4 regions of the Pontibacillus sp. ALD_SL1 genome follow, and region 4 is predicted to be linked to each of the others. Evidence: riboswitches for the same ligand, from Rfam matches in the RefSeq annotation. Region 4 holds a riboswitch; each other region holds the start of a gene.
The links. Region 4 has a riboswitch for S-adenosylmethionine ahead of IMZ31_RS05940 (methionine ABC transporter ATP-binding protein). Riboswitches for the same ligand answer to the same signal wherever they lie in the genome.
Positions count from the first base shown of each region.

Region 1 (3,473 bases), 260 kb from region 4:
AATATGGTCTTTCCCGACGGCTGTAATGGTCTTTGGCGTTGTGATGCCTTCTTGATTTAAGGCCATATATTGATTCACTTTACTTAGCTCAAGGCGCAAAGCACGGCTGCCGTTCACAACGGTACGGCCGTGGCGTTCGAGCCAAGCGAGGACAGCTTCTGTGAATTCAGGTGCGAAGCGGTGATCACGAGTGTGAGAAGAAGCACTCATTCGGTTATAGAAAATTCCTTCTGGTGGCTCTTCTGTTAGATCAACCGTTCCCTGGTCTAAGTGCCATAACTCAAACGGCAAGCCGAGCTCCTCTAAGCGTCCTGTTAGGTGATCAGTCCATTCATCATTTTCATGTAACACGTATATCTTTGTCATTGTGGTACCTCCTTGAAGTGTGTGCGTTTCTCTTCTACGAGTGGCATAACGTCCCGGCTAAAGCGCTCCATCTCTTCTAGTTGCGGAGAGCATTGAAGAAGGAGTAGGTTGAGCCCAACTTGTTCGTATTGTAAGATACGTTCAGCAATTTGATCTGGTGTGCCGATCAGTTTTGGGCGAAGTCCCCGGTTTGAAACGGAGTAATCTTGTAGATCGACTTGTTGTTCAAGCTGTGACTTACTAGTGAAGTCACTGTATCCTGCATAAGCGCCTGAGTCTTTCACATCTGTAATCCGGTTTAATTCTTGGAGTGCTTCTTCTTCTGTATCACGGCAAATGACGTAAGCAGCCATTCCAAAAGATTGGAAGGGCTCGTGCCCGGCTTCACTGCGTCTTGCTTTCATATCACTGATTTTCGTATTAATTTCATCGACCGTGCCACCATGCATGACGTAGGCGTCGCAGTGATTGACGATCGTTTCTTTTCCACGTGGACTTTCACCACCTGCGTAAAGCTTTGGATAAGGCTTTTGAATAGGTTTCGGATGAAGGTGGGTATTCTCAATGGAATAAAACTTCCCGTCGTAGCTAACGGGTTCTTCTTTTGTCCAAAGGGATTTTAACACTGAAAGAAATTCATCGGTTCGATCATAGCGTTCATCGTGTGCGGTGAACGACCCTCCGTATTGTTTGGCTTCCTCTTGCCACCAGGCGGATACGACATTTAACGTGAAGCGGCCTCCTGAGATTTGATCAATGTTCGCGGCCATTTTAGCTGTTACTGCTGCATTATGAAAATTAGGTCTGACTGCGGCCATAATTTCTGTAGTTTCAGTCACAGCTGCCAGGCCTGCTGCTGTTGTCCAGGCTTCTAAGGAATCCTGATCGGTTCCTTTTATATCATTTAAATACAACTCCGCAATAAGGGTTGTATCAAATCCTAACTGTTCCCCTCGTTGAATGACTTTCTTGGCATAATCGAATGTCGGGGGCATATTCTCATCCTCAACATTTCTAAGCCACCCTCCGAAAATCGGTAACCAATATCCGTACCTCACTTGACTCAGCTCCTCTTTATAATAGTATATCAGATTAAACAACCCAAGTTACTTGGAATTAAAAGTTACGCGTCCAATTTCCTTCTATATATATGAAGGAAGGTAATAAAAAACCCCCTCAACTTGTCCTTGAGACGAGATGAGAGGGTTCTGAATACGAGTCCCGCTCTCTCATCTTTCAGGATTTCACCTGATTGGAATTGGCACGGTATTCACATCAGAACCCGTTGCCGAGGTTTCAAAGGGCCAGTCCCTCCACCTCTCTTGATAAGAAGAGTTAATTTTCAAACTTTTTGTTGATGAATATATTACGCTCTTATGAGTGAGTTGTCAATGAAATGTAAGTTAAAACTTTCACCTTAAAATTGCGTGCTCCTATTTGATGAACATCGGTGATGGTTCTATTGACCTACCGCAAAAGGGGTCTTCCTTCCTGATTCGGTAGAACAAAATGTTTGTTAAACTAATACTAAGGAAATATTTTTGGAATTTTCAGCATCTTTTTTTGAGCATATACAACTAGTCCACTATGGTATGGGGGAATCTGGGTGCACATTGGGAGAAGGATTAAATACGTAAGGCAATTGCGGGGATTATCACAGAACGAACTAAGTGTTGGGGTGGTTTCAGCTACTCATCTTAGCAATATTGAGTCTGGTAAGTACGTCCCGTCTAAAGATATTCTTGTGCTTTTTGCGGACAAGCTTGAGGTGGATGAGGCTTACTTGTTGGAGTACGAATACATGGATACGGCCTTAATCGACCAGATTATAGAATTGAAAGATGCGGTCATTATAGGTGATGGTGCTAGAGTAAAGAGTCTGCTGAATCATTTGGATTCTCTGGAGGATCAAGTCGCTAAGGGGATCTATAGTGAATTGTTATTTACACTCATTAAAGGTGCCCATTTTATGAAATCAGGCTGCAATACAGAAGAAATGGCTTCAATTCAATTATTAATAAACCTTTATATAAAAGATGGGGAGACACTAGACGATAAGGTGTTTTTGTCGTTCTATGACTACTATTATGGTTTGTATCACTTTCAACACAATCATATACATGCTAGCCTAAAGCACTATTATAGGCTTGTCTCACAAACACAGGACGAATTAGAGAAAGGCTTATTCTTCTATAATATCTCTTTGCTTCATAAGCAAAGCAGAGAATATTATAAGGCCATTGAAGCAGCAAAAGAGTGCCTTCAAGTGTTTCAACAAAAGCTCGAATGGGATCGATTAGGGGAAACGTATAATATGATAGGTGCTATACATTGGGATATGAATGAATGTGAAACGGCAATGGAGTATCTTCTCAAAGGAGAAAAAATTGTCACTATGACAAATAATGAGAAGTTAAAGAGTCGGATTCATCATAATTGTGGATTAATCAATAAACAACTTGGTGACTACGAGGCTGCCATCTATTATTTCAGGAAATCTATAGAAGCTAAGGTTAATATTAATGATATGCATAATATTATTCTTCCATATCACTCATTAGTTGGTAGTTTAATAGATCGAAATAAGATTCAAGAAGCGAAAATTGTCCTTTCTCATGCTAGGAAACAATGCCTGTCGCAAAAAGATCAATATTATTTGAAAGAGTTAGAAGCATTCATTTTTGAGAAAGAGGGAAGGTCTGAAGATTTCGAACGATGTATGAATGAGTTAATTAAGGAATTAGAAGGAAGGAAAGATCATAATAAGTTAAAAGGTCTCTATGAGCGTCTAGGTGATTATTATTACAAGAAGAGGAAATATAAATTAGCTGCTTCTTATATGAAGAAAGAGATTCAGTTAAGTACTGTCTAATGAATAGGATGTGGCCTTACTTTATGGGGAGGATAAAAGTGACGCAAAACTCTCCTTTGAAATGATCAGTTTTTTTATATATTTTTGTAATGTTTTGTTTTGCTCCATAATTATTCAAAATAATCCGATAATTAGGTATGATGAGTTTAGACTAATCAAGGAGGGCTTTTCGTGAAAAAGTTAACGACTATAGTAGCAGCTATTCTATTAACGCTAGGTTTTAGCATGTTTCAAG
Region 1 is NZ_CP062974.1:917,527-920,999, forward strand. It holds gene IMZ31_RS04660 (ATP-grasp domain-containing protein) at 1-366, opposite strand, end outside; gene IMZ31_RS04665 (LLM class flavin-dependent oxidoreductase) at 363-1,424, opposite strand; SAM riboswitch class I at 1,593-1,698, opposite strand; gene IMZ31_RS04670 (helix-turn-helix domain-containing protein) at 1,973-3,238, shown strand; gene IMZ31_RS24590 (hypothetical protein) at 3,410-3,473, shown strand, end outside.
Region 1: it holds a riboswitch for S-adenosylmethionine, as region 4 does, so the genes downstream of both, IMZ31_RS04665 (LLM class flavin-dependent oxidoreductase) here and IMZ31_RS05940 (methionine ABC transporter ATP-binding protein) in region 4, are expected to answer to the same signal.

Region 2 (3,473 bases), 1.9 Mb from region 4:
TACGCAAACAACTATCATTCGAACTTCCCCACGCTGAGCATATTTATATAGATCGTTCATTTAGAGAAGTGGCTGCGACGCCTGAGTCAGAGTTAGCCCAAGCTCTGGTAAGCAGAAGCATATCGGTTGATCCTATCTTCTTAACATAGTTAGGTGGTATTCTTTGCAAACACTATCCAAGTGTCCTTTAGAGGAGTTAAAGCAGAGTGAAAAAGATGTTGATTTTATTTTTATTCATAGTCCTTTTTGCGGGACCTGCCATTTGGCGAGAAAGATGCTGGAGACATTGGAAGAGACATTAAAAGGAACTGACTTTAGAGAGTTGAACGCAGCGATTCATCCTGACTTCATGAGTTATTACGAAGTAGAGAGTGTTCCGTGTCTTCTGATCGTAAAAAAAGGCATGATTCTTGAAAAAATCTATGCATTTCAATCAGTACCTTATCTCTATGAGAAAGTGAATCAATATCAATAAGAAGAGGCTGTCCTATATGGGACAGCCTCTTCTTATGTATGAAATAATGTCGAACGATGATTTCCCAAGAAATAATTGAGTGAATCATGTAAAGAAATGTAGAGAGAAGGTATTGGTAAATCACAAATGATCGAACTATGACTGGAGAAAATAAGGACTCATCATAAGGAGTCCTTATTTATACTATTGCAATTCATTTATAATAACGTTCCAATCGTCTTCATAATCTCCATGACATCTGCTTTATCTCCAAACTGCGCTTCAATCTTGCCCTGTTGATTTATGACCACAGTTGTTGGCACGCCTGTACACTGATATAGGTCATAAACTTCACGTCCTCGATCAATTAGGGTAGGTTGAGCAAGAAATTTGTTGGCAAATGCCACACCTTCTTCAACGTTTCGTTCTCTTCCGGCTACGTTAATCGTCAACATTTTGACTTCATCACGATTTAAGGATTGATAGAAATGTTCTTTCTTCGGAAGATCCCTTGAACAGTCGGGACACCAAGAAGCCCAAAAAGTGAGGACGATGACTTTTCCGAGATCTTGTTCCAATTGATAATGGCTGCCATCCATAGCGGGGAGCTCAAAGTGAGGTGCTTGCATGTTCGTTGCCTCCTTTAATGATTTGAATTGACTCTTTTATTATCACCATGCTAACATATGATTTAACTTAAAATCGATTTCAGATCTTATCTGGAGAGGTGGAGGGACTGGCCCTTTGAAACCCAGCAACCATCCTTTTTAGGAACGGTGCTAATTCCTGCAAGGCGTGAGCTTTGAATGATAAGAGAGTATACGTACATGCGTTTCCCTCTCTTTGGGAGACGTTTTTTTTATTATCTACACCATTCATTTCCGTATACTGTTTGCTGATAGGATTTATTTAGATGAAAGAATTGAGTGAAAGTTTCATATTGACTGAATGTTAAGACGCGTGCTAGAATTCTTTCTAGACTTAAAAGAGTTAAAGCGTTAATTGAATAAAGGATTTTACTCTTATCACGAGAGGTGGAGGGACTGGCCCTTTGAAGCCCGGCAACCATCAAACTATGTTTGAAAGGTGCCAAATCCTGCTAAGCATAGCTTAGACAGATGAGAGGACGAATCGGTTTAGATAAACCTTTCTGTCCTCTTAGGGGATAGTAAGGTTTTTTGTTTAGGGAAGGTTATACAAGAGAATCCTTAAACTTTTTCGCATTTGAAAAGGAGGAACAACCGTGATTTCAATCAAGAATCTACAGAAAATATTCAAATCTGGGACAAAACAAGTTCAAGCGGTTGATGATGTTAATTTGAACATCGAAAAAGGAGAAATCTATGGAGTGATCGGATATAGCGGTGCTGGTAAAAGTACATTTATTCGGTTGCTTAACCGATTAGAAGATCCTACGAGCGGGGAAATCGTCATAGATGGTGAAGATATAGCAAGTTTGAAAGCGGGCAGTCTACGTAAGGCTAGACAAGAGATTGGGATGGTATTCCAGCATTTTAACCTTCTTTGGTCTCGAACGGTAAGAGAAAACATTGCGTTTCCTTTAGAAATCGCAGGAACTCCAAAGAAGGAAAGGCAAGAACGAGTTGATGAACTGATTAAGTTAGTCGGCCTAGCAGGCAGAGAAGATGCATACCCATCGCAACTAAGTGGTGGACAAAAGCAGCGCGTAGGTATAGCAAGGGCGCTTGCTAACAGACCAAAAGTTCTGTTATGTGATGAAGCCACATCGGCACTAGACCCTGAAACAACTGATCAAATATTAGACTTGTTGGTTGATATCAATGAACAGTTAGACTTAACGATTATCCTTATCACTCATGAAATGCACGTTATCCGCAAAATCTCTCACCGAGTAGCGGTGATGGAAGAAGGTAAAGTTGTAGAAGAAGGCGATGTATTAGATGTCTTTCTTCATCCAAAAGAAAAAGTAACGAAACGATTTGTAGAACAAATTATGGGCGATCAAGACCAAGACGAAGCAGTGGAGACGATCTTAGCTCAGTATCAGACTGGACAAGTCGTTCGTCTGCATTTTGTGGGAGAGAAAACGAATCAAGCTTTAATTAGTGAGGTATCGAGAGAATTCCCTACTGTGAGCTTCAACATTTTACAAGGTAAGATTACTCAAACTAGTAAAGGTGCTTATGGAACGCTCTATGTTCACATGGATGGGACAGAAGAAGACATCAAGAAGGCAATCGATTATATTTCCGAAACGTCCGTGCAAGTAGAGGTGAATAATCATGTTTCATAAGTTGTTTCCAAACGCAAATGTAGAAGATCTGATTACGGCTACGGAAGAAACGTTATATATGACCGCTCTTTCTGTAATTGGAACGTTTATCTTAGGATTGTTGCTAGGGCTGTTACTGTATTTAACTTCAAAGCAAAATATATGGGCTAACAAACCATTGAATTTCATTGTGGCAACGATTGTAAACGTGTTCCGTGCTATTCCATTTATTATTCTAATTCTACTCTTATTCCCATTCACAGAATTTTTAATTGGGACAATAAGAGGCCCTAATGCAGCACTGCCTGCTTTAATTATCGGAGCAGCACCATTTTATGGTCGTCTTGTTGAAATTGCTCTTAAAGAAGTAGATAAAGGTGTAATAGAAGCAGCAAAATCTATGGGAGCTAAGACCTCTACAATTATCTTTAAAGTCTTGCTTCCAGAATCAATGCCAGCTTTGGTTTCGGGTATTACGGTTACCTCTATTAACTTAATTAGCTATTCAGCCATGGCAGGTGTCATTGGAGCAGGTGGTCTTGGTGATTTGGCTTATCTCAAAGGGTTCCAACGCTGGGACTTTGATGTTGTATTCTTGGCTACAATTTTAATTGTCATTATTGTATTCATATTCCAATTCGTTGGAGACCTTATATCTAACAAATTAGACAAACGATAGAAGGAGAGTTAAATGATGAAAAAATTCTTAACACTATTCCTCAGCGCATTATTCATATTCGCACTAGCGGCATGTGGATCAGCAGA
Region 2 is NZ_CP062974.1:3,033,716-3,037,188, reverse strand. It holds gene IMZ31_RS15415 (ribonuclease M5) at 1-149, shown strand, start outside; gene IMZ31_RS15410 (thioredoxin family protein) at 164-475, shown strand; gene IMZ31_RS15405 (TlpA family protein disulfide reductase) at 673-1,083, opposite strand; SAM riboswitch class I at 1,167-1,270, shown strand; SAM riboswitch class I at 1,474-1,579, shown strand; gene IMZ31_RS15400 (methionine ABC transporter ATP-binding protein) at 1,698-2,729, shown strand; gene IMZ31_RS15395 (methionine ABC transporter permease) at 2,719-3,387, shown strand; gene IMZ31_RS15390 (MetQ/NlpA family ABC transporter substrate-binding protein) at 3,403-3,473, shown strand, end outside.
Region 2: it holds a riboswitch for S-adenosylmethionine, as region 4 does, so the genes downstream of both, IMZ31_RS15400 (methionine ABC transporter ATP-binding protein) here and IMZ31_RS05940 (methionine ABC transporter ATP-binding protein) in region 4, are expected to answer to the same signal.

Region 3 (3,473 bases), 1.0 Mb from region 4:
TCGGGCTTACATCATCTGTGATTGGATTTATACTTTTATTCTTCAGTACTAACTTTGGCACATTGATGGCTGATAAGGGTAGATCGGATCCTGATATGTTTCATATTAGAGTAGAAAGCTATATAAATAACTTCTTAGTTTCTGGTGGCATACTTTTCGGTATAGGACTTGTCACTCTGATTCTTATCCATTACATAAAGATGACTATTACGGAAGAGCAGTAAGCTATGTTTATGAAAATAAGAAGGACTTATAACGGTGCAATGAAAGCAGTCAAAGAAGATCGTAATAAAAGGTATTCAACTAAAAACCAAGATTAAATGAAGGAGCGGTAGATGATGAGTAAATCATTTATTGAACAAGTTCATTACATTAGAATCCCAGTAAAAGATTTAGAACAGTCCGCAGAATGGTATAGAGATGTATTAGGGCTCCAGTTATTAACTATTACGGAGGAACCAGTTGCGATTATAAAAGTAAATGAAGGCTCTTTTTTACTTGTGTTAGTGCCTACTGAAGATGAAACGTTTGCGCATTTTACAATTAATCATGAACAAGCATTTAGTATTGGCTTTACAAGTCCAAAATTATCTGAATTCCATCAACACTTAATGAATCATCAAGTTAAAGTGGAGAATATAGAAGAAGATAAAAATCATGCTTATTTCCATTTCTATGACCTGAATGGTAATAAACTTCAAGCACACTGGTAAGGTTTAGTGAATCAGTATTTTAGTCGGTGTAGGTTCTTTTATTGAAATTCAATAAGAGGTTTTTGTTTCCACTAGAGCGAAGATAATAAGGGAGGAAGTTAATCATAAGGAGGATATCGTATGGAGCTTGGTGCATTTTCTGTTAGCTTAACTGTAAAAGACATTAACAAATCTAAGGCTTTTTATGAAACGTTAGGATTCGATTCCCTTGGAGGTGTCCCTGATCAAGATTGGGTTATTATGAAAAATGGAAACTGTGTGATTGGGCTTTTCCAAGGCATGTTCGAGAAAAACATCTTAACTTTTAATCCTGGATGGGATCAAGATGCTAAAGAACTGGATTCTTTTACCGATGTCAGGGAACTTCAAAAAAAGCTAAAAGAAAGTGGAGTTAAAATCCTTTCAGAAGCAGATGAAACGAGTGAAGGTCCAGAAAGTTTTACAATTGAAGATCCTGATGGGAATCCTATACTTATTGATCAACATAGATAATTGAATTTAATAGGTTTTATCACAATCGGGTTATAAAAAAGGAGGAACAAACAAATGGTTTGTTCCTCCTTTCTTACAATTTTAGGCTTTCACGCGATACGCTTGATTATGCTTTTTCAACGAGTCGTCTGAACCAAATAGGAAGTGTTTCTTCATATCAGGGGAGTACTTAGAATTAATCGCTTCACGGCCAACTGTTTCAGCTACTTCACGAAGCATGCTGGGAGAAGCGCCGCAACATAACCCGAAGTAATTGACCCCTGTGTCTAGTGCATCTTTAGCCCAACTAGCAATCTCGTAACGGTTGCAGTAAAGCGGATCAAGAGAGGTTGGGAATGTCGTTTCTGTTGGTATATGACACGCACAACCGCCATCTGGTAGGTTAAAGAACGTTGGGTGTTCTTCTGAGGTGCGGTAGGGAACAGGTAGTGCAGCTACATAACCGTCACAAGCCTCACGAATTTTTTCTACAAAAGGCTGCATTGTAATAGGTCCGCGGAAGCAGTTCATTCCAACAACTAAAGCTCCTTGTTCTTGAAGCAAACGACAGGCTTCTTCTACTTCATAGCCGTCACGCATTCTATTCTCGCCCATAACGCCCAGCGTAATAACAGCAGGGAGGTCTTGCTTTAGCACTTCTTCAAGAGCAATTTGTGCTTCTTCATAGTAGTAGAACGTTTCTCCGTTTACGAAATCGACCCCCTCTTCTTTACACCAAGAGATCATCTCGGCAAACATTGTGCGAACGGCCTCTTTTGAAGACTCATCTTCAGGATTAAAGAGGTTTGTATTTGATATGTTTCCAGCCACAAGCGCTTCTTCGACTGGATTCTCCTGAGCCACTTCTTTTGCAAGACGAATTGCTTGTCGGTTAAGTGGTTCTAATAGCTCTTCTTTCCCAATAATGCGCATCTTCTCACGGTGAGCATTATAGGTGAAGGCTAACACAACGTCAGAACCTGCATTCATATAATCGCGGTAGGTTTGCTTTAGTGCTTGAGGGTTATCAAGAGCTACTTCAGGAACGAAGGATCCAGCTTGGAGGTAGCCTCGACGCTCCAATTCGAATAGATAGCCTTCTCCGCAAATAACCGGTCCATCCTGTAATCGTTGTTCGAGTGTTCGTTTCATGTTAATCAATCCTTTCGAGGGTGTAAGTAATAAGGAAGAGGGTATAAGAAAACCCTCTTCCTGAATAAGAAGAGGGTGTATGTAACAAGGCCTCCTCTTATCTGCCAGATCAATAAACGATCTGTAGGAATTAGCACCTTTTTCAAGACGATCCTTGAAAGGTTGCCGGGCGTCACAGGGCCTAGTCCCTCCGCCACTCTGGATAAGAGTATGTTATTTAATTAGTAAAGCTTGATATGGATTATAACGGGTAATATTTTCATCGTCAATCCTTTTTCAGAAAAATGTTAAGATTCTATTTTTTTGTAAGATAAGGTGGGAGGTATGGGTCATGAAGAGAACTCTACAGGTAAGAAATGTAAGCGCTGACGAGATTGATGATAAATTTTTAACAGAATTCGATCGCTTTCAAGAAACTAAAAATGTGTGGTATACGACTAACCAAACTGATGTAAAGATAAAGTCTGATTCTTTTATTGATAATTGGAGCGTAAAGCAGAAAAAGGATATTTCCATGTACTTAAAACGATGTATCGAAGAAGGGGGAGGTGTAGTAGCTGCCTTTGAAGGAAATCAGTTAGCAGGATTTGCAAATATAGAAAATCGTTTTTTCGGGTCAGCATATCAATATGTGCCACTTCCTTTTATTCATGTTTCAAATTCATATCGCGGGGAAGGCATAGGGAAACAATTATTTTATCAGTGTTGCGAGATCGCTAAAGACCTGGGAGCTGAGAAAATTTACATTGGCGCTCATCCGGCAGTAGAAACGCAACGTTTTTATCAATCCGTAGGCTGTATACTAGCGCAAGAGGTCAACGATGAAATCTATCAGAAGGAACCGTTAGATCTTCAATTAGAAAAGCTTTTATAAAAGCGCCTGCTCAAGTGCAGACGCTTTTCTTTATAAAGCAAGTTCGTATCGTTTTTTGTAGTGAGGATGAATTAGATAATAATAAGGATAAGCTTTACTGTACGTTAGCTGAATGATTGGACCTGCAAATAGTACACCAGTTGCAGTGCCTAGTCCAACAGGGCCTCCAATTAAGAGCGCTGATGTTGATGTAGTAAGCGCTACAAGTGTTTGGCTAAGGCGTAAGCTTATTTTGAATCTGCTTGCGATGGCTAAAAAGAGCT
Region 3 is NZ_CP062974.1:2,227,337-2,230,809, reverse strand. It holds gene IMZ31_RS11320 (hypothetical protein) at 1-224, shown strand, start outside; gene IMZ31_RS11315 (VOC family protein) at 339-713, shown strand; gene IMZ31_RS11310 (VOC family protein) at 834-1,205, shown strand; gene IMZ31_RS11305 (homocysteine S-methyltransferase family protein) at 1,287-2,336, opposite strand; SAM riboswitch class I at 2,431-2,545, opposite strand; gene IMZ31_RS11300 (GNAT family N-acetyltransferase) at 2,668-3,210, shown strand; gene IMZ31_RS11295 (YczE/YyaS/YitT family protein) at 3,241-3,473, opposite strand, start outside.
Region 3: it holds a riboswitch for S-adenosylmethionine, as region 4 does, so the genes downstream of both, IMZ31_RS11305 (homocysteine S-methyltransferase family protein) here and IMZ31_RS05940 (methionine ABC transporter ATP-binding protein) in region 4, are expected to answer to the same signal.

Region 4 (3,473 bases):
TCTGCAGCTTTTTCTTTAATCGGCTCCCATAACGGAACTCCAGAACCATTTAAACCGATCTTAACGGTCGTTGTCTCCCCTTCTCCTTGAGCCTCTGTACTACCACACCCTGCTAGAGCGGCTCCTACTGTTGCTAATAGTGCTATGAATAGAATGATTTTTTTCTTCATATGTAATCTCCTCCTTTATCGTCTGCGTACAGCTTTTGAAATGTAATTTCCTAACGTTTGAACCGTTTGAACAATGACTACCAATAAAATAACGGTTATAATCATGACGTTTGTTTCAAATCTTTGATACCCATATGAAATAGCCAAGTCACCAAGACCACCACCTCCAACAAAGCCAGCCATTGCTGATGCGCCAACTAATCCAATGGTTGCGATGGTAATATTTAAAACAAGAGAACTTAATGCTTCTGGTAAAAAGACGCGGTAAATGATTTGCCAAGGCGTTGCCCCCATCGATTCTGCTGCTTCCACAACACCTGGATTCACTTCTAGTAAACTACTCTCAACAAGCCTGGCAATATAGGGGGCTGAGAAGAATACAAGAGGCACAACGGCTGCTGCTGTACCGATTGAAGTACCTACGATAAAACGGGTAATCGGTAAGATTGCTACTAATAAGATAATGAACGGGATCGAACGAAAGAAGTTCACTATACCGTTTAATACTTTAAATAAAGGACCGTTTTCAAGAAGTCCGTTCTTTCTCGTTACGACTAGAGAAATGCCAAGGGGTAAACCTATTACAACCGCAAACAGTAAAGCGATGGCTACCATAACGATTGTCTCTTGTGTTGCTTCTAAAATCTTCGGCCAAAATGTGGCTAAATCAACTTGCATCTCGCGTCACCTCTTTCACTGTTACAGATTGCTGGATAGAATGAAGAGCTTTAAAGATCTCTTTCTCTCCTCCAATAAATTCGACGATCAGACTCCCGAATGGTTCGCCTTGCAGTTCGGTAATCTGCCCGTATAACACGTTCACTTCAACCTGATGCTGAGTAGCAGCCCGGTATAGGATTGGCTTTGAAGCTTGTTCCCTTAAGAACGTCACCCTGTATACGTGTCGGGTACTATCTAAGGCTTGTAGAATTGATTCCGGAATCTTATCGTTCATAACCGAGCTGACGAAATTCTTCGTTGTCTGGTGCGCAGGACTTGAGAAGATATCAAAGACGGTTCCTTCCTCAATCACTTTTCCAGCTTCCATAACAGCCACACGGTCGCAAATCTCACGAATGACCTGCATCTCATGCGTAATCATTAAAATGGTAATATGGTATTCTTCACGAATTTGCTTCAAAAGGTCTAAAATTGACTCGGTTGTCTGAGGATCCAGAGCTGAAGTGGCTTCATCGCAAAGTAGCACTTCAGGAGATCGAACGAGTGCTCTTGCAATACCCACTCGCTGCTTCTGCCCTCCAGAAAGCTCCTCCGGATATTTCCCTGCCTGATCTGCTAACCCGACAAACTCGAGGAGCTCCTTCACCTTTCCTTCCACTTGCTTTCCTTTTTGTCCATCGAGCAAAAGTGGAAAGGCCACGTTTTGGTAAACGGTTTTTGATTCTAACAAGTTAAAATGCTGAAAGATCATTCCAATGCGACGTCTCTCTTTTCGTAGTTTTGATTTTGGTAACTGAGTCAGATCCTCACCGTCTAGCTTCACTTCTCCTGATGTTGGACGTTCAATTAGGTTTACGCATCGGAGAAGAGTACTCTTACCCGCGCCACTAAATCCAATGACGCCGTATATTGCTCCTTTATCAATTGATACATTGACGCCGTCAACTGCTCGAATGGTTTGATCGTTTTTCTTGTACACTTTCTCAATATTATGTAACTCGATCATGTTGTTTGCCTCCTTTAATTAAACTAAAACAGATCTGAATACTTGGTTTATAAGCTAAAAATGCCCTTTTTCCTCCTCATCTGGTAAACAAAAAATCCCCTCTTCTTAAAATAATAAGAAGAGGGGATTTACGTATATGTAGATCCGTCTCTTCTCATCTTTCAAGCCTAAGCTTGAAGGAATTGGCACGGTGTTCTAATCGAATAGAATCCGTTGCCGAGGTTTCAAAGGGCCATTCCCTCCACCTCTCTGGATAAGAAGATTGTTTTAAAATGTGTTTTTCGTTAATCCATATACTACAAGGAGCAGTTAGAATTGTCAAAGGATTTTTAATAATTTAATAGTTAAAAATTTTATTAACCTTTTATAAGCTTAACTCACTATCCCCAAATAAACATCAGATAACCATTAAAGGCAGCTAAGCCTACACTTAATAGAAGTGTCAAAATAGGAGTAATCTTGCCTTTCCCTTTCTCTTGGATTACTCCCACACCCCCAACAACAAGGCCAATAATGGCTGTATATCGTGTTAAATGAGAGAAGGTCACAATCGTTAACAGTCCCTCCATAGAACCTACAATAATAAGAGCAAGCAACTGCCCTACAAATATGGCTAACATAAATAATGAAATCTTTCCTGATAATGCTTTTGGCACCGGTATTCCCTCCTACAATGGTTTATGTAAGGGAATACCCTTATCTGTTGAGTATTATTCCTTAAGAGGACAGTTTTTAACAAGTTAATCACCTTCCATAACAAGTCGTACTCACAATCATATCTACAGCTTTAAAGGGGCTCACGATAATAAACCCGTTACCTTGCCTCAGGAGTCAATAATCGATACAATATGATGTATGAAAATACCTTATCATCCACCAATAGAAAGTGTTACACTTACAAAAGTTTTGCAGGCACTTAGCGAACCGAACCGAGCAAAAATTGTTCGATGTCTGCGGGATACACATGAGAATAACTGTACCCACTACACGCTTCAACTTCAATTACCAAAGTCAACTGTATCTCATCATATAAAAGTATTACGAGAAGCTGGTTTAATCCAGGCCAGGATTGTAGGAAAGGAGCATTTTTACTCCATACGAACGGAAGAAATCGAAGGGAAATTCCCTGGATTACTCGATGCGATCGGAAAAGTAAATGAAGAAGATTTGTAGCGTGACTTGAGAACCCCCTTTTTAGGCGGTTCTCTTTTTTTGTTTGCATTCCACTAACCGAGGTGCTATAGTTTAAAACAGTTCGATGGTTTTCGAACAATAAAACTATTAAACAAAGGATGTTAATCATGAATAATATTCTAGTTATCAATGGTCACGAACCATACCCAATTGCTGAGGGCCGTCTAAATAAAACGCTTTTCGATGAAATTGTAACCAAGCTCTCCACAAAATATGACGTTCAAACAACGATTGTAAGTGAAGGATATGATGTAAAAGAAGAGCAAGAAAAATTCAAGTGGGCAGATACCATCGTTTTCCAAACCCCCATGTACTGGTTCAGTCTTCCGGGCGGGACTAAGACATATATTGATTCCATTTATGAACCAGGCGTTTTCTTTGGAGGTGGAGAAAAATACGGAGACGGTGGACTTATGCCAGGA
Region 4 is NZ_CP062974.1:1,180,137-1,183,609, reverse strand. It holds gene IMZ31_RS05950 (MetQ/NlpA family ABC transporter substrate-binding protein) at 1-170, opposite strand, end outside; gene IMZ31_RS05945 (methionine ABC transporter permease) at 186-848, opposite strand; gene IMZ31_RS05940 (methionine ABC transporter ATP-binding protein) at 838-1,857, opposite strand; SAM riboswitch class I at 2,009-2,117, opposite strand; gene IMZ31_RS05935 (hypothetical protein) at 2,238-2,513, opposite strand; gene IMZ31_RS05930 (ArsR/SmtB family transcription factor) at 2,713-3,030, shown strand; gene IMZ31_RS05925 (NAD(P)H-dependent oxidoreductase) at 3,159-3,473, shown strand, end outside.